DNA from 3 places in the Vibrio echinoideorum genome. Region 1 is predicted to be linked to each of the others. Evidence: predicted binding sites of a transcription regulator. Region 1 holds the regulator's gene; each other region holds the start of a gene.

Region 1 (5,773 bases):
TTCAAATCGGTAACGCTCGATATTCTTAAAGTTTTAGATCACCTAAAAATTCGTTCGGCGCACTTCGTCGGCATGTCTTTAGGGACGATTATTGTACGTAACGTTGCAGAGTTGGCGGCGGGGCGTGTACGATCTATGGTATTAGGCGGCGCTGTCACTAAGCTCAACACTCGCTCTCAAGTGTTAATAAAACTGGGTAACTTGAGTAAGCACATAATCCCTTATATGTGGTTATACAGCCTTTTTGCTTATGTTGTTATGCCGCAAAAAAGCCAAAAAGAGTCTCGTCACCTGTTTATACGTGAAGCCAAAAAACTGTGCCAGAAAGAGTTCAAGCGCTGGTTTATCTTAACGGCAGATGTAAACCCATTGATGAAATACTTTAAAGATAGAGAGCTACCAATACCGACTCTGTACTTGATGGGAGAGCGTGACTACATGTTCATTAAGCCTGTAAAAGAAATGGTCGAAGCACATGAGTCGAGTGAACTGGTAGAAATTGCCAATTGCGGTCACGTATGTAACGTGGAAAATCCTGAAGAGTTTAACCAACGTTCGATAGCCTTTATTCAAAAGCAAATTCAATGACCGAGAGATAAATTTTGTTGCTAATAGCTGATGATTAAATCTCAGTTTTATTGCCACAGAACATGATTACCAAAAAAATGGGAAGCTAATTTTAGCTTCCCATTTTTTGTTTGGAGGAGGTGTCTGATCCAGTTGATTTGAGCTTTTATTTAATCTCTTCTATTCAGGAGAGGCAGCACCGCACTGCCAGCAAGAACCGAATTGGGCTTCGTTTACCTCGTGGCATTCTCCACAGAGCCATTCTTCATAGATAATGGAATCTTGTTGTTTTTGGTATTCATTAACAACTGTGCGTGCTTTGTTTGCCAATTCTGGCTCGTACAGCCAGACGTAAGGGTCAGTGTCTTCTGTGAAGGGGATTTCTCCTTTCAAGCCAAATAAACCCTCTCCACGGACCTCACACGCAATATTCTCGCTTTCTAATAACCCACATATGATGTGGGCTTCTGTCGGATTTGATGCGCTAAAGATTTTCATTGTGATAGCGCCTTATTCTACGACTGGTGTTGAACGGAATTTGTTCATCAACCACTTGGCAATAATTGGGAATATACCTAGCAAGGCAAATGAAAGTAAAACGGAAGGGGAAACGATACCTGAAAGTGAATCAATTTCTGCAAGCTGAGTACCTGCATTCAAGAAAACAGCAGTACCTGGCAGCATCCCTATTTGGCTCGTAATGTAATATCGGCTAATCGACATCGGTGTTAAACCCATCAAAAGGTTGATGAGAAAAAATGGGAATACAGGAATCAAACGTAGGGAAAATAAATAAAATGCCCCGTCTTTTTCAACACCTTTATTTATGGTTGCCAACTTATCGCCAAACTTGGTTTGAATCCAGTCGCGCAATAGGTAGCGGCTACTTAAAAAGGCAATAGTTGCACCGATGGCGCTGGCGAATGACACCAAAAGCAAACTATTCCAAAAACCAAAGAGCGCGGCACCCAAGAGTGTCACAACAGCTGCGCCTGGAATCGAGAAAGCGGTAATCATTACGTAAGCTGAGAAATAAATAGCAGCCGCAGCGATGAAGTTGCTATCAATGTACTTATTTAAAACGGCTTGTTGAGCCTTTGCATTCTCAAGTGTGAGGTATTGGCCGAAGTTTACGCCCAACAAGATGATCGTCACGACCAATACAATACCCAATATCATTTTCTTACTCATTGATACTTCCTCAAATTTTCAATGCATACCATTAGTATAGATAGACAGGTAAAGCATAGATTAACTTTCAGCAGATATAAAAAAAGCCGCAAAAATGCGGCTTAGTTATGTATCGTTTGAATTGACAATGTTAATTGACGCGACTGATAAGCTCTTCACGACGCTGCTGTGGTATGACAGACCAATGTGTACCATTGATAGCCCCTTCTAGTGCCCAAAGTAGCTCGATACTAACAGAGGACGCATGAGATTCCTTGATGGCGTTAAACGCGTTTACAGAGCCAGATTCATATAAACGTTCTACGGAATCTATCCCAGCCTTTTTCAACATACGCTCAGTCGCGAGTCGAAGGTTAGGAAGGTCTTTTAATCGAGTTGGCTTAGCAGAAGACTGTTCAGCTTTTTCGTCTTTAGCAAAACCCAAAGACGTAGTAGCAAGCTCTAAGATTTTCTCTTGATCCTGCCATAGGCCCTCAGGCAAAGCGAAATATTTAGTAACAACGGGGAAACCACGTTTCTTGTAAACGTAAGGTTGAAACCCTTGTTGTTCGAATTGCTTTGTTGTGCATTTGTCCGCTCGTATGTGCAACTGGTCATTTACAACCAGAGCAAACATCGTGTCATCAGCAAAAAGACCGAAGCCACCAAACATTGAGCGTGATTTTATTTTTCCTAGGGACTCAAATAACTTCATCGAGTCCTTTAGTATCGGTTTATCCATGTTATTTATCTCGGTGTATTTGAACTACGCCACCAAATAAGCAGGTCCGAGAGATTAGCAAAATGTTGCAACTAAATTGTCAATAAGCCGTAAATTACTAAATTATTAATAACTACTGCATTTTGCCATCGGTAACCCCGCTACCATACCAACGAGTGGTTTAGGCCGGAAGCTTTGCGTCTCACTCTTTCGAGTGGTTTGCCCTGTGCGTGACTGATTAAATAGAATAAAGTTTTTGTTGAATGAGGCTCACACTTGTTATTTCAAAATGTGATATCGCTTCAATTAATGATCTTTCCAGTATGATACCAGGTTCATTGATGTTGTTGATAAAAAAAGCGCACCTAAAGGTGCGCTTGATTAAACTAAACTGAATTTATCAATTAATTTAACGTTTTAACTGTGCTTCGCTCAACAATTTCGGGGTGCATTTCGAATACACGTTTTTCATGGTCTTTGTCTTTGATGCGTTCTAACAAAATTTCGAATGCATTCTTACCAACACGACGCTTCGGTTGGTGAACCGTGGTCAATGGTGGAGAGAAGTACTCAGCTAACTCGATGTTATCGTAACCAATCACTGAAATATCTTCAGGGATACGAATACCTTGTTGTTGTAAGCGACTCATTAGGCCAAGTGCCATGGTGTCGTTAAAACAGAATACGGCTGTAGGGCGATCTTCCATTTTAATAATTTGATCAGCAGCAATCACAGCGGTATCACACTCAAAGTTGCCTTCAATGATTAGACGCTCATCAGTAGCTATTTTGGCTTCACCCAACGCACGTTTGTAACCTGCAATACGTTCTACACATGCTGCTTTGTCTAAGTGGCCACTTAAGCAAGCAATCTTAGAATGACCGCGTTCAATAAGGTACTTGGTTGCCAGATAGCCACCTTCTTCAGAGTTATCAATGATCTTATCGGCTTGAGAGGTCTCAGGGCCCCAATCCATGACAACTTTAGGGATATCAGCGTGACGGTCTAACATCTCTCTTAATTCTTCAGTTAGGTCTGAACACATAACCAAGATGCCATCTACACGTTTCTCTGCAAGCATTCGAATGTAGTCGCGCTGCTTCTCATAGATACCGCCAGTGTTACACAAGATCAAAGTGTAACCTTGACGGTAACAGTAACTCTCAACACCATCGATAACTTCAGAGAAGAATAGGTTGGTTGATTGAGTCACTAGCATGCCGATAGTGCGCGTTGTATTACATTTTAAGCTACGAGCAACAGCACTCGGCGCGTAGTTTAGTTCGTCTACGGCTTTGTTTACTTTTTCTTGAGTCGCTTCTGCAACAAAACGTGTTTTGTTGATTACGTGAGAAACGGTGGTTGTTGATACGCCTGCTAAGCGAGCGACATCTTTAATAGTGGCCATGGTTTTATCCTATTAGAAGCTACTTTCCCAAAGTACGGAATAAAGTAGCCGTTAAGCTACTTAACTAAGAGCTTAAATTTGTAGGGCTCTTTGGGTACTAAAGTGCTAAAAAACAAAAAACCGCTATTGAGCGGCCTGTCTTAACACCGAAATGCTCTGAACTTAAATAAGCATAGCATTTCGTGAATGTTTCATATTTTATCGTTTGCGGTCACAATTTTAGACTGACTAGAAATGACTCGCAATAAAATTCACCCAGAAATCCGGGTGAATTGTCACATTCTATTGAATTTATTTACTTAGATATCCACTTAGCTTATTCACCCGCCAAATATTGAATGTCTAAATTGCAAAATGCGAGTAACAAAGACGAGACGGAAGCGTAGAAACCAAACTGGTCAACATCATGACATTTCACATTGAACTTTGGCACCCAAGTAAGGAGTTGTTGTTCGACAAACTGTTGTTGAACGGCGAACGATTTCTCTAACTCTTCTTCAAGCTCAGTTTCGTTAGAACGGATGATTAAGTTGCCAAGGAAATCGAGTTCGATAGCTATGTGGTCTGCGGGCTCTTTTAAATCTTTGTTCACGACCAGGTTGTGCTTAGCCATGATGTCTTCCATATCTTTAGCTGGCTTGTCGTTCAATAGACCCGTTTCGCCGATATACATTGAAGCGTAAGGCAGAGCACCATGTTTATCTGTCTTTAAGAAAAGATCGCAGAAATCAGCAGACAGTTCCAGTTGGGCATCTTCACGTGTTTGTAAACGATTTAGTGCGTCTACAAGCTTATCAATTGAAGGCTTCAGAGTTTCATTTTCGCCTAAACCAGTAAGGAAAGAACGAATTTCAACAGAATGGTAGTGATCGAGTTCTTCTTGAGTTAGCTCTTTGGCAAATAAGCTTGATAGCCACCAGTATATTTCTGCTCTTTGTTCGTTGAACGCTTTCGTATCTTTCATTTCATAGATCCTGATTTAGTCTTGTGGTGTTACTTATAAGCATCTTGAAGTCACTAGGGCATAAGCACACCAAGGCTGAATAACAAGGTTATTTGCGAAACGCAAAGTTACTCGTTAGTAGTAATGCCTATATTGAATTGCGATGGACGATAAATAGCAAGGTTTAAGATTGTCTTGTATCAAAAAAAATCCATGTTTCTGGCTTTTATCTTCAGTACCACTAGAATTGTTACTAGTTATGAATAGAATAGTCACTGAAACTATTAAATAAGAAAAGTGGTGTAGATGAGCTATCACGTATTAGTCGTAGAAGATGATGTGGTAACCCGCAGTAAACTGGTTGGATATTTCCAGAACGAAGGTTACACAGTGAGCGAAGCGGAAAGCGGCGCTCAAATGAGAAAGGTGTTGGAAGAAAACAACGTTGATCTCATTATGCTGGACATCAACTTACCAGGCGAAGATGGATTGATGCTAACTCGCGAATTACGCAGTCAATCAGACATTGGAATTATTTTAGTTACTGGACGCACGGATAGCATCGACAAAATCGTTGGCCTAGAAATGGGCGCAGATGATTATGTTACTAAACCATTCGAACTTCGCGAGTTGTTGGTTCGAGTTAAAAACTTACTTTGGCGTATTGCTGCCGCTCGCAAAACCGCGGCGGGAACGGTAGAACAAACAGAAGATGAGTCTGTTGTTCGTTTTGGTGAATGGACGTTTGATATTCCTCGCCGTGCGCTAAGCAAAAATGGCGAGCCGGTTAAACTGACTAAGGCTGAGTATGAGTTGCTAGTAGCACTCTCTTCTTACCCTAATAAAGTATTAAGTCGTGAGCGTATTTTGAATATGATTAGCCACCGAGTTGATGCGCCGAATGATCGTACGATCGACGTCCTCATTCGTCGTATGCGCGCAAAAATGGAGTTTGACCCTAAG
Region 2 (5,773 bases), 380 kb from region 1:
CGGCGCTGGCGCAAACGTAGACGGTAAGCACTACTTCGGTATTAACTGGGGTCGTGACGTTGAGCTTGCTCAAGTTGAAGACCTACGTAACGTTGTTGAAGGCGACCTTAGCCCATGTGGTCAAGGTACTATCCAGCTTAAACGTGGTATCGAAGTTGGTCACATCTTCCAACTAGGTAATACTTACTCTAAAGCAATGAACTGCAACGTGCTTGGTCCTGATGGTAAGAGCGTAATCCTAGAAATGGGTTGTTACGGTATCGGTGTTTCACGTGTTGTTGCATCAGCTATCGAGCAAAACCACGATAAATTTGGTATCACTTGGCCAGACGCACTAGCACCGTTCCAAGTTGCTATCGTACCAATGAACATGCACAAATCTGAGCGCGTTAAAGAAGCCGCTGAGAAGCTATACGCTGAATTAACAGCTATGGGTATCGAAGTACTATTTGATGACCGTAAAGAGCGTCCAGGTGTTATGTTTAAAGATATCGAGCTAGTGGGTATTCCTCACACTATCGTTATCGGTGATCGCAGCATGGACGAAGGTAACTTCGAATACAAAAACCGTCGTACTGGTGATAAAGAAGCTATCGCTATGGATACGGTTATCGAGCACCTTAAAGCTCAACTAGCTAAGTAATCCTATTGCTTGTGCTTTTGCAAGCTGATAGATAAACATTGAAAGGCTGCCATTAGGCGGCCTTTTTTGTGCCTGTCGTTTCTCTTCAAACTCCTATCTATTGATCAGTAGAGTAAATAACGTAAGTTAATCCCCGGTTCATCTTCAAGTCCGTATATTGGTTCTAACAACTCTTTAGACACGTTTACCATTGGAGGTATCGATGGACATCAAAAGCTTACTTAACCAAGCACTTAAATCAGATCTCGTTAAACAAGGAACTCAGAAGCTTGCACAAGGATCTTCGAACTTAAGTAGCCTTTCCAAAAGCAGTAAGGGTGATGGTAAGAGTAGCAACAAGAGCACACTCGGTGCTTTAGGCGCAGGTGCTGTTGGTGGCGGACTCCTGGGTGCGTTAATGGGCTCTAAGAAGACAAAAAAAATGGGTAAGAAAGCCGTTGGGATTGGTGGTGCAGCGGCACTGGGTGCTCTGGCTTATAAAGTTTATAACGACTACCAGTCTAAACAAGGACAAACACCCAACGCCGAACAAGCTCAATTTGATGAGAACGATTCAAACCACAGCGTTCTGATTCTAAGATCGATGATTGCCGCATCCAAAGCCGACGGCCATGTTGATGAAGAAGAGATGGCTAAGATAGAGCAAGCCGTCGAGAACATGGGCGCGGATTATCAGCTGACTAAATTGGTGTCTGAAGAATTGCACAAACCACTCGACCCAAGCGAGATCGCTCAGCTAGCAACGTCGCCTCAACAAGCGAGTGAAATCTACTTAGCCTCTTTGATTGTGGCAGATGAGCAGAACTTCATGGAAAAGGCCTATCTCAAAGAGTTGGCAAAGCAACTCAACCTTGCTAATGAAGTCACTTATCAACTTGAACAGCAAATATCCGGCTAACTCAATAAATACAAGCTAATCGATAAAGATCGGTCTAAGCAGTGAGCTAACCAAGTGATATATTGAACATCAACAAAATAAGATATTGAGCAAGGACAAACTAACCCTGAACTTAATCAGATCCACTTTGTTTTTGCTTATCTCTATGTGTATATTGAGATCAGTTATCATTTGGTTAGGTATAAAAATGAAAGTATACGATTGTTGTGATTTGGTGCGTGCACTGTATTCTCAAATTGGCAGTGGCGACCAAGGCTATATCCCTAAAGCGATCACCTGCGCGGTAAAAACATTGAATGACCTTGCTGCGGATGAGTCTCTTCCTAAAGAAGCAAGAGATAGTGCTGCATTTGCCGCAGCTAACCTACTGATCTCAGATTTCGAGGACTAATATGAACCTCGCTAATTTTGCAAAGATGGATCCAGTGATGTTGATGAGTATCGTCAACATGAAGCTGCGTGACGACTTCGGCGGTGATTTGGATCGAGTAGTCAACTTCTACGAAATCGACAAAGCAGCCTTGATCGCTAAACTTGCGTCTGCTGGTTTTGAGTTCCTTCCAGAAGCCAAACAGTTTCGATAGTCATTTAAAACAAACTTGATTTTGAAAGGCCAACCTCAGTGTTGGTCTTTTTTGTTTGAGGTACGTGATAGACCAAGACCAATAAACCTATTATAAATTATCTGTTTGCACCTATACTTTTATATCTTAGAGTGAACCAACGCTCCTTGAATCAAAGCGTGTTGTTGTATAGGCTACCCAGAACAGCATATAAAACTCATCACTAAGTTTGATGATATCGAAGGACTAACAATGAAAAGACTCGGACTATTAGCCATTATCGCAGCCGCACTCACCGCAGGTTGCTCTTCAAACTCTCAACAAGACAACTTTCGTGAAGCGTCTTTTGAGTTGTGTAATACTGAAGTCGATATCTACTCTGTAAGCCATGATGAGCGAATTCGTATCGTCTGTTCAGATGGTTCTAAATTCGCTTTGAACAGCGAAGAAACGCTAGAAGTAATGCGTGATATCAACATCGACTACTGTGATGGTGAAGGCTTAGGTAAGTTTAATGAAAGCCGCAGCTACTACTCGTTTAGATGTAAGTCAGGTACTTTACTGAGCATCAAAAAGTAAAACCGATACCAACAAACAGCAAAGGGTTGATGTGCAAACATCAGCCCTTTTTAGTACCTGCCTTTCTGTATTCTCAGATAACCCAACGCTCATACCGACAAATACAAAAAAGGCCCCTATACAGGAGCCCTTCAAATCGTATGTTTCAATCAAATAGATTTAGTTCAAGGAAAAGGCGCGGAGTTTTCAGCACCTTTCCCTAAAACAAAAAAGGACTCAATGAGCCCCTTTAAAAGTACTTTTCAAAGTAGTCGTTTGAAATTCTAGGAGAGCACGCGGAGCTTACGGGTGTAAGTGAGCATGCTCGACAACGAAGTTCAAATTACTACGAAGAAAAAATTAAGCGTAAACCGGTAGACGCTTACAGATCTCTAGTACTTTCGCTTTAGTTGCTTCGATAACAGACTCATCACCCATATTATCTAGGATGTCACACATCCAACCTGCTAGCTCTTTCGCATCGGCTTCTGAGAAACCACGACGAGTAATAGAAGGAGAACCGATACGGATACCTGAAGTAACGAACGGGCTACGTGGGTCGTTTGGTACTGAGTTCTTGTTAACTGTAATGTTAGCTGAACCAAGTGCTGCGTCTGCTTCTTTACCTGTGATGTCTTTGTCAATTAGGTCAACTAGGAACAGGTGGTTCTCTGTAGAACCTGAAACGATGTTGTAACCGCGAGCTAGGAATTCAGCAACCATTGCTTTTGCGTTAGCAACTACGCGTGCTTGGTATTCTTTAAACTCTGGCTCTAGAGCTTCTTTGAACGCTACTGCTTTACCAGCGATAACGTGCATTAGAGGACCACCTTGGCCGCCTGGGAATACTGCTGAGTTCAGCTTCTTGTATAGATCTTCGCCTTCGTTAGAAAGGATAAGACCACCACGAGGACCAGCAAGCGTTTTGTGCGTTGTTGTTGTAACAACGTGAGCGTGTGGAACTGGGTTCGGGTAAACACCTGCTGCGATTAGACCAGCAACGTGAGCCATATCTACGAAGAAGTAAGCACCTACTTTGTCAGCGATTTCACGCATGCGTTTCCAATCACAAACTTGAGAATAAGCTGAGAAACCACCGATGATCATCTTAGGTTTGTGCTCGATAGCGAGAGCTTCCATCTCTTCGTAATCGATTTGGCCAGCTTCATCGATACCGTAAGGAATGATGTTGTAAAGCTTACCAGAGAAGTTTACTGGAGAACCGTGAGTTAGGTGACCACCGTGCGCTAGGCTCATACCAAGAACGGTATCACCAGCGTTTAGTAGTGCCATGTATACAGCGTTGTTAGCTTGAGAACCTGAGTGAGGTTGTACGTTCGCGTATTGAGCGCCAAAAAGTTCACATGCACGTTCGATTGCTAGAGTTTCAACTTTATCTACGAACTCACAACCGCCGTAGTAACGCTTACCAGGGTAGCCTTCAGCGTATTTGTTTGTAAGTTGAGAACCTTGAGCTTCCATTACACGTGGGCTTGTGTAGTTTTCTGAAGCGATAAGTTCGATGTGCTCTTCCTGACGAAGAGTTTCTTCTTGGATAGCTGCGAATAGGTCCGCATCGTAATCAGCAATGTTCATGTCACGCTTAAGCATCTGTATCTCCTGACTCAGATTGTACTGAAAGTTTCAAAAAAACCACACAACGACCGAAAGCAAACGTTTCCGTCACCGTTTTGATGTGACGCATTCTACATAATTTGATCTAGGTCATAAAGAGCTAATTGCAATTTTATCATGCAGTTTTTTCATAATCACAAATAAGATTTATCATGGTTATTAAGCTTATCCAACCAAAGATGAAGCTTACTGTCAATTTTACGCTTTACACCCTGTAAAACGCAGATTACATAGGTTTACCTTAATTTTGCACCTCAAGCTACCGAAAGCTAAGGTTTTTCTCTACTATGCACGCCTTTATTGGTTAGGTAATTATAAAAACGATGGAAAAACACTCACGTAAAGAAGATTGGGTCGCTATTCTTACTGGCACGTTTTTAGTGGCATTAGGCGTCTTCTTTTTACAGTCAGCGAACCTGCTTACAGGTGGTACTACTGGCTTGGCTCTGCTTTTGAGTCAATTTACGCCGGTAACCTTTGGTATTTTGTACTTTATTGCCAATTGTCCATTCTACCTATTAGCATGGAAACGATTTGGCCGTCACTTTGCGATTAGCAGTGCCATCTCTGGCGCTTTGGTGTCTGTATTTGCCGACCATTTATACTTGGTAATCTCATTAGAAGTTCATAATGAAATTTACTGCGCGGTAGCAGGTGGCTTGTTAATGGGTTTAGGTATGCTGATACTATTCCGTCATCGCTCAAGCTTAGGTGGCTTTAACGTGTTGTGTTTGTTTATCCAAGATCGCTACGGTATCTCTGTAGGTAAAACCCAGATGGGCATTGATGCTTGTATTCTGTTTGCATCCTTCTTCTTTATATCGCCTTGGGTAATTGCCGTTTCTGTATTGGGAACTGCGGTATTGAACATCGTATTGGCCATGAATCATAAGCCAACTCGTTACTCTGTTAACTACGCGTCTTAACATTAGCTATCCAACGAATGAATTACTGGCTGTTTTTCATAACAAAAACAACTAGTATTTAGCTTTTATAAGCCGCCTTCTTTTTTCTATGCAAGATTACCTCTCTAGCGCCAAAGACACTCAAACCTCGATTTATATTGAAGGTTTAAAATTCAACCCAACCACGCGTGTTTTAAGTTGTGATGAGCAGGTCATTGATTTAGAACCTCGTTCTATCGAACTCTTAGAGCTGTTTCTTACCAGCGTTGGTGACCCGTTAGCTGCCGAGCACATCATCGAAACTGTTTGGCAAAGCAATTTCATATCAAAGAACGTTCTTACTAATAGAATCAGTACGCTACGTTCGATCATTCAAAAGTACCTACCAGAAAGCGACGCCACTAAGATCTTGGTGACTTATCCACGAAAGGGGTACTTCCTTAGCCCGAGCTCAGTGAGCTTGGCCAATGCACCGACTGAAACAACGATAGCGCCAAAACAAACCGAGCAGCCTAAGCCTCACAAAAAAACGTCACTGGTTACTTCATTACTGCTTTTAATGTCTTTGATA
Region 3 (5,773 bases), 950 kb from region 1:
GTGATACCTGTTGCTGAGAACACAACGTTATCGCTGCGAGCCATGTCTTCCATCTTCAGAACGATGCCTGCCGTTACGCCCATTTCAGCACAACGCTCTAGTTCAATTTCACCGTGTTTACGGTTTTCTTCTGTATCGCCTTTTACTTCATGACGAGGAAGAAGACGACCATGCATGTCACCGTCAAGCGCACGAATAACAGCAGCTGACACCACACCTTCAGGTGCGCCGCCGATGCAATACATTACGTCTACTTCGCTATCAGGCATACACGTTAGGATAGAAGCAGCTACATCACCGTCTGGCACTGCGAATACACGAATGCCCATTGCCTGCATATCGGCGATAACTTGATCGTGACGAGGCTTAGCAAGTGTCGTTACAACGAGAGTATCGAGTGTTTTACCCAATGCTTTGGCAATGTTTTCTAGGTTTTCGGTTAGTGGTAGGTTTAGGTCAATAGCGCCTTTAGCACCAGGGCCTACAACTAACTTTTCCATGTACATGTCAGGTGCTTTAAGGAAGCTGCCTTTTTCGCCTGCTGCAAGTACAGCCAATGCATTCGATTGGCCCATTGCTGTCATGCGCGTCCCTTCAATTGGGTCAACGGCGATATCGACAGCATCGCCGCCCACGCCTACGTTTTCGCCGATGTATAACATAGGTGCATCATCGATTTCACCTTCGCCAATAACAATCTCACCGCTAATTTCGGTTTTGTTCAGTAGGCTACGCATTACTTCTACAGCAGCGCCATCTGCAGCGTTTTTATCGCCACGGCCAAGCCACTTGTAACCAGCTAGTGCTGCACCTTCTGTGACACGAGAGAATGACATTGCTAAATCGCGTTTCATGCGGACTCCAAAATTTTCAAAGGGGGAATAGAAATTTCGCGGCGAATTTTACCATATCCCGAAGGAAACGTTTGCCTTTTTGTTTTTTAGGGATTGCTCTTGATCAATTTGCGGTGGAAAATAGGTAATATTCATCAAAATAATCAGTCTGTTGTTGTGTTGGGAATAGTTCACGTCAATATTCGGTAAAAAGCGCTGTTTTTTTCATCGAATGGCGCAAAATAACGAATATATTGAGTGTTTATCCTTGCTCTGCTGAGTAGAATGGGGAAATAAGTGGAGTGAACCTTCACCATCAAACGGATAACTTAAAGGTAGGCCAGAATGTCTTTTGAAGTACTAGAGCAGCTAGAAGCAAAAATTCAAACAGCAGTAGATACAATTGCACTTCTTCAAATGGAAGTGGAAGAGCTTAAAGAAGAGAAACAAGCACTAGCAACAGAAGCTGGTGAGCTTAAAGCAAGCCGTCACGAGCTAGAGCAAAAAACTCAGGAAATGCAGGAAGAGCATTCAGCATGGCAAGATCGCATCCGTAACCTTCTTGGTAAAATGGATGACGTAGAGTAATCGACTCTTCGGATTTAAAAAACGCCCGCTACTGAGTAGCGGGCGTTTTTGTTTGTATTTTTATACTTCGTGTTCTTATGCTTTGTTTTATTATTTAAAGCTGAGTGAATTACTCTACCTCTTCTTCAACATCCAGGTCGAGCTCTACATCGAGAGGCTCTGCCGAAAGAATAATGCCCGTGTTGTCTGCATAGAGGTAATCTTCCGGTAAGAAGGTTACGCTACCAAAGTTGACCGGAACGTCAACCTCGCCAATATTTTCTTGGCCAGCACCAACAGGAATAGAGGCCAAAGCCTGAATTCCTAGGTTCATGTCTTCAAGCTCATCGACTTCACGTACACAGCCGTAAACCACAATACCTTCCCACTCATTGTCTTCGGCAAGCAGGGCAATCTCAGCATCGATCAGCGCTTTGCGTAGTGAGCCGCCACCGTCGATTAACAACACTCGTCCTAGACCATCTTGCTCTAATACGGAGCGAATTAAAGCGTTGTCTTCAAAACACTTTAATGTCGTGATCTGTCCTGCGAAGGATGCTCGTCCCCCGAAGTTGCTGAACATTGGCTCCACGACATCAACTTGATCCAAATATATGTCGCACAGTGCTGAAGTGTTGTATTCCATTTGCGTACCTTTTGAACAATGAGCTTAGTTTGAGTATATCGGTGCTTGATCCCTTTGCAATGATTAGTCTCAATTAACTCAATAGAGTTTGAGCTACGACAACCCCTGCAAACAATAGGTTAGTGACCAGTGAGCATTTAACAATAACAGGCATCATTGGCGCGATCTGTGCAGGTTTCTCTGTTTCCCAAACGGCCTTGCCATGCTTGTAGACAATAATAATACTGAGCAAAAACGGCAGGCTGATCCAGACCGGTTTCTCTTGAATGAGCAGGTATAGAGCGAAAGAGGCAAGGGCAAGGCCAAGCAGAGCAAAATGATAGTGCTTGGCTTTACGTTGGCCTAGGCGAACCGCCATGGTGCGCTTACCACATTCGCTGTCGTTTTCAATATCACGCATGTTGTTGATGTTGAGAACGGCAACCGCCATTAGTCCACAGCCTAGTGCTGGAAGGAATAAGCTTGGTTCAACATGGCCAGTGTGTAAAAAGTAAGTACCGGATACACCGAGTAGGCCAAAGAAGATAAAGACAGATAAGTCACCAAGGCCAATATAACCATAAGGTTTGTTGCCCACGGTGTATGCAATAGCCGCGACAATTGCTAATACGCCGAGTGCGATGAAAGATAGAATGCTTTCAATTGAGCTCAACGCATGGAAAATCAGAATCAGCCCAGCTAACACGGTAAATACGATGTTGAGGATGATCGCTTGCTTCATGGTTTTAGCTGTCACTACGCCAGACTGCATTGCGCGCGTTGGCCCTAGACGGTTTTCATTGTCTGTGCCTTTAACCGCATCGCCATAGTCATTCGCTAGGTTCGACAAAATCTGTAATAGGGTGGCCGTTAAAAACGCCAATAGTGCTATCGATAGAGAAAACTGATCGCTGGCGAACGCTAAACTACTTCCTGTAAGAATAGAGACGAGTGCGAGAGGCAGAGTTTTCGGTCGTGCGGCATCAAGCCAAATCAGTAGAGATTGTTTCATCGTAGGTCTATTTCTTTGTAAGTCTTCGTTTCAAACTGTGATTTGAGTATACGCCCATTTTTCGGGTAATAAAAAGCCCACTCGAAAGTGGGCCTTGAATTCGCTTATTAGCTGCTATTTCTTTGAGATAGAGCAATAAGTTGGAGTTTCCTGTGCTACAGGATGAAGCGACTTAGGTCTTCGTCTTCTACGAGCTCGCCAAGCTTAGATATTACATAAGCTTCATCAATCACCAATTTGCTGCCTGCTCTGTCTGTTGCGTCGAATGAAATCTCATCCATTAGGCGCTCCATTACTGTGTGTAGACGACGCGCACCGATGTTCTCAGTGGTTTCGTTAACACGCCATGCAGCGTCAGCGATTTGGTTGATGCCATCTTCAGTGAACTCAATGTTCACATCTTCTGTTTTCATCAGGGCAATGTATTGCTCTGTTAGAGATGCTTTTGGCTCAGTTAGGATACGTTTAAAGTCATGTGCTGAAAGCGCTTCAAGTTCTACGCGGATAGGCAGACGGCCCTGTAGTTCAGGGATTAAGTCTGATGGCCTAGCCACTTGGAATGCACCTGATGTGATAAACAAGATGTGATCAGTTTTTACCATACCGTGCTTAGTCGATACTGTGCTGCCTTCAATTAGAGGCAGTAAGTCACGTTGAACACCTTCACGAGATACATCTGGACCTGAACTGTCGCCACGCTTACAGATTTTGTCGATCTCATCGATGAATACAATGCCGTTATTTTCAGCGTTGAAAATCGCGCTCTCTTTTAGCTCTTCTTGGTTCACAAGCTTCGAAGCTTCTTCTTCCGTCAGTGCTTTGAATGCGTCTTTGATTTTCATCTTGCGCTTTTTCTTGGTGTCGCCAGCTAGGTTTTGGAACATGCCTTGTAGCTGGTTGGTCATCTCTTCCATGCCTGGAGGTGACATGATTTCAACGCCCATTTGCGGTGCAGCGACATCGATTTCGATTTCTTTGTCGTCTAGCTTACCTTCACGTAGTTTCTTACGGAAAATTTGGCGAGTGTTTGAAGAGGTAGTCTCTTCAGTTGATTGCTCATTTTGACCCCAAGCATCACGTGCTGGCGGTAAAAGAGCATCAAGAATACGCTCTTCAGCTTGTTCTTCAGCGCGGTATTGTACTTTTTCCATCGCTTGTTGGTGTGTCATTTTGATCGCGACATCCGTAAGATCACGAATGATGGTCTCAACTTCTTTACCAACGTAGCCAACTTCGGTGAACTTAGTCGCTTCTACTTTAATGAACGGCGCATTAGCAAGCTTTGCTAAGCGGCGAGCAATTTCAGTTTTACCTACACCCGTTGGGCCGATCATTAGGATATTTTTTGGTGATACTTCAACACGCAAGCTTTCTTCAAGCTGCATACGGCGCCAACGGTTACGCAGTGCGATAGCAACTGAACGTTTTGCGTTGTCTTGGCCAATAATATGGCGATTCAGTTCGTGAACGATTTCGCGAGGAGTCATCTCAGACATGGTATTTCCTTAATTCTTTTATCACTGTTAGTAGCGCGCAATTGATCCGTTGAAGGTTACTCTGGTTTTGGTAATTCAACGGTGCTTTCTAGTTCTTCAACAGTGTGATGATGGTTGGTGAACACACAGATATCGCCAGCAATATTCAGCGACTTTTCTGCGATTTCACGAGCATCTAAATCTGTATTTTCTAATAGAGCCGTTGCAGCAGCTTGCGCAAAGTTACCGCCGGATCCGATCGCAATTAGGTCATTTTCAGGCTGAACAACATCGCCATTACCTGTGATGATCAGTGAAGCTGTTTCATCCGCAACAGCAAGTAGAGCTTCTAATTTTCGTAGAGCGCGATCACTACGCCATTCCTTCGCAAGCTCAACGGCAGCTTTGGTTAGGTGGCCTTGGTGCATTTGCAGCTTGCTTTCAAATTTTTCGAATAGCGTAAAAGCATCAGCAGTACCACCAGCAAAACCAGCCAGTACTTTGTTGTTGTATAGGCGACGTACTTTACGGGCATTGCCCTTCATTACAGTATTGCCTAGAGATACTTGTCCATCACCCGCGATGACGACTTTATTATTACGACGTACAGATACTATGGTAGTCACGAGTAGGGCCTCTTAAATATTCTTATCTTTGGGTATAAAAGCTATATGAGGATGACACACGGATAATTCAAGGAACCGCGAGTGATGTCGCGCAACTAATGGGGGGGAAGTTGTAAGTAATTTTGGCTAAAGGGGCAGGGGATAAAAGAAAACCTCCATAATGGGAGGCTTTCGATGTTTTACTGGGACTGGGACTGGGACTGGGATTGGAATTGCTATTGCAACTGTTATTCCAAGTACAGCGATTAGTCCGTGTCTTTCCAAATCGCGCAAGGCTCGATTTTGGCACGTTGCAGTTTATGGCGATCTCGCTCGGCATCGCGCTTCAGTTTGTATGGTCCAAGAACCACACGATACCAGCTGCTGCCATCTTTCTTGCGGATTTCGCTTGAGATACCTTGGAAGGCAATATCTAACTTACGAGCTTCTGCTTGTGAAGATGTTTTGTAAGCACCACACTGCATAACGTAAGGGATCTTTGATATCTGCTGCTCTTTCGCTTTAACTTCAATCTCGCGGCTTGGCAGCGTTTCAACGTAATCCCACTTCTCTTCAGGAGGTGGTGGAATTACTTTGGTTGGTTTTGGCTTAGGTTTACTAACCACTGGTGCCGGTGTTGGTGGCTCAGGGTCATT

Evidence for each region. Region 1 encodes PurR, which represses purine synthesis genes. Its sites were predicted from a motif close to TNANGNAAACGTTTNCNTNA; they were not measured.
Region 2: glyA (serine hydroxymethyltransferase) is a predicted target of PurR. The motif match lies at 4,329-4,348, and genes of this name have one in related genera.
Region 3: glpX (class II fructose-bisphosphatase) is a predicted target of PurR. The motif match lies at 914-933, and genes of this name have one in related genera.

The regions. Positions count from the first base shown of each region.
Region 1 covers NZ_AP025483.1:1,185,104-1,190,876, forward strand. The annotation lists gene OCV36_RS05470 (alpha/beta fold hydrolase) at 1-588, shown strand, start outside; gene OCV36_RS05475 (putative signal transducing protein) at 748-1,065, opposite strand; gene OCV36_RS05480 (TVP38/TMEM64 family protein) at 1,078-1,758, opposite strand; gene OCV36_RS05485 (TfoX/Sxy family DNA transformation protein) at 1,889-2,479, opposite strand; cyclic di-GMP riboswitch class I at 2,607-2,692, opposite strand; gene purR (HTH-type transcriptional repressor PurR) at 2,863-3,867, opposite strand; gene torD (molecular chaperone TorD) at 4,184-4,831, opposite strand; gene torR (two-component system response regulator TorR) at 5,117-5,773, shown strand, end outside.
Region 2 covers NZ_AP025483.1:800,188-805,960, reverse strand. The annotation lists gene OCV36_RS03775 (proline--tRNA ligase) at 1-643, shown strand, start outside; gene OCV36_RS03770 (tellurite resistance TerB family protein) at 846-1,541, shown strand; gene OCV36_RS03765 (YaeP family protein) at 1,729-1,932, shown strand; gene OCV36_RS03760 (DUF4250 domain-containing protein) at 1,934-2,125, shown strand; gene OCV36_RS03755 (hypothetical protein) at 2,357-2,683, shown strand; gene glyA (serine hydroxymethyltransferase) at 3,023-4,273, opposite strand; gene OCV36_RS03745 (YitT family protein) at 4,621-5,223, shown strand; gene OCV36_RS03740 (winged helix-turn-helix domain-containing protein) at 5,312-5,773, shown strand, end outside.
Region 3 covers NZ_AP025483.1:237,355-243,127, forward strand. The annotation lists gene glpX (class II fructose-bisphosphatase) at 1-854, opposite strand, end outside; gene zapB (cell division protein ZapB) at 1,179-1,421, shown strand; gene rraA (ribonuclease E activity regulator RraA) at 1,531-2,046, opposite strand; gene OCV36_RS01085 (1,4-dihydroxy-2-naphthoate polyprenyltransferase) at 2,120-3,037, opposite strand; gene hslU (HslU--HslV peptidase ATPase subunit) at 3,193-4,533, opposite strand; gene hslV (ATP-dependent protease subunit HslV) at 4,590-5,138, opposite strand; gene OCV36_RS01100 (SPOR domain-containing protein) at 5,384-5,773, opposite strand, start outside.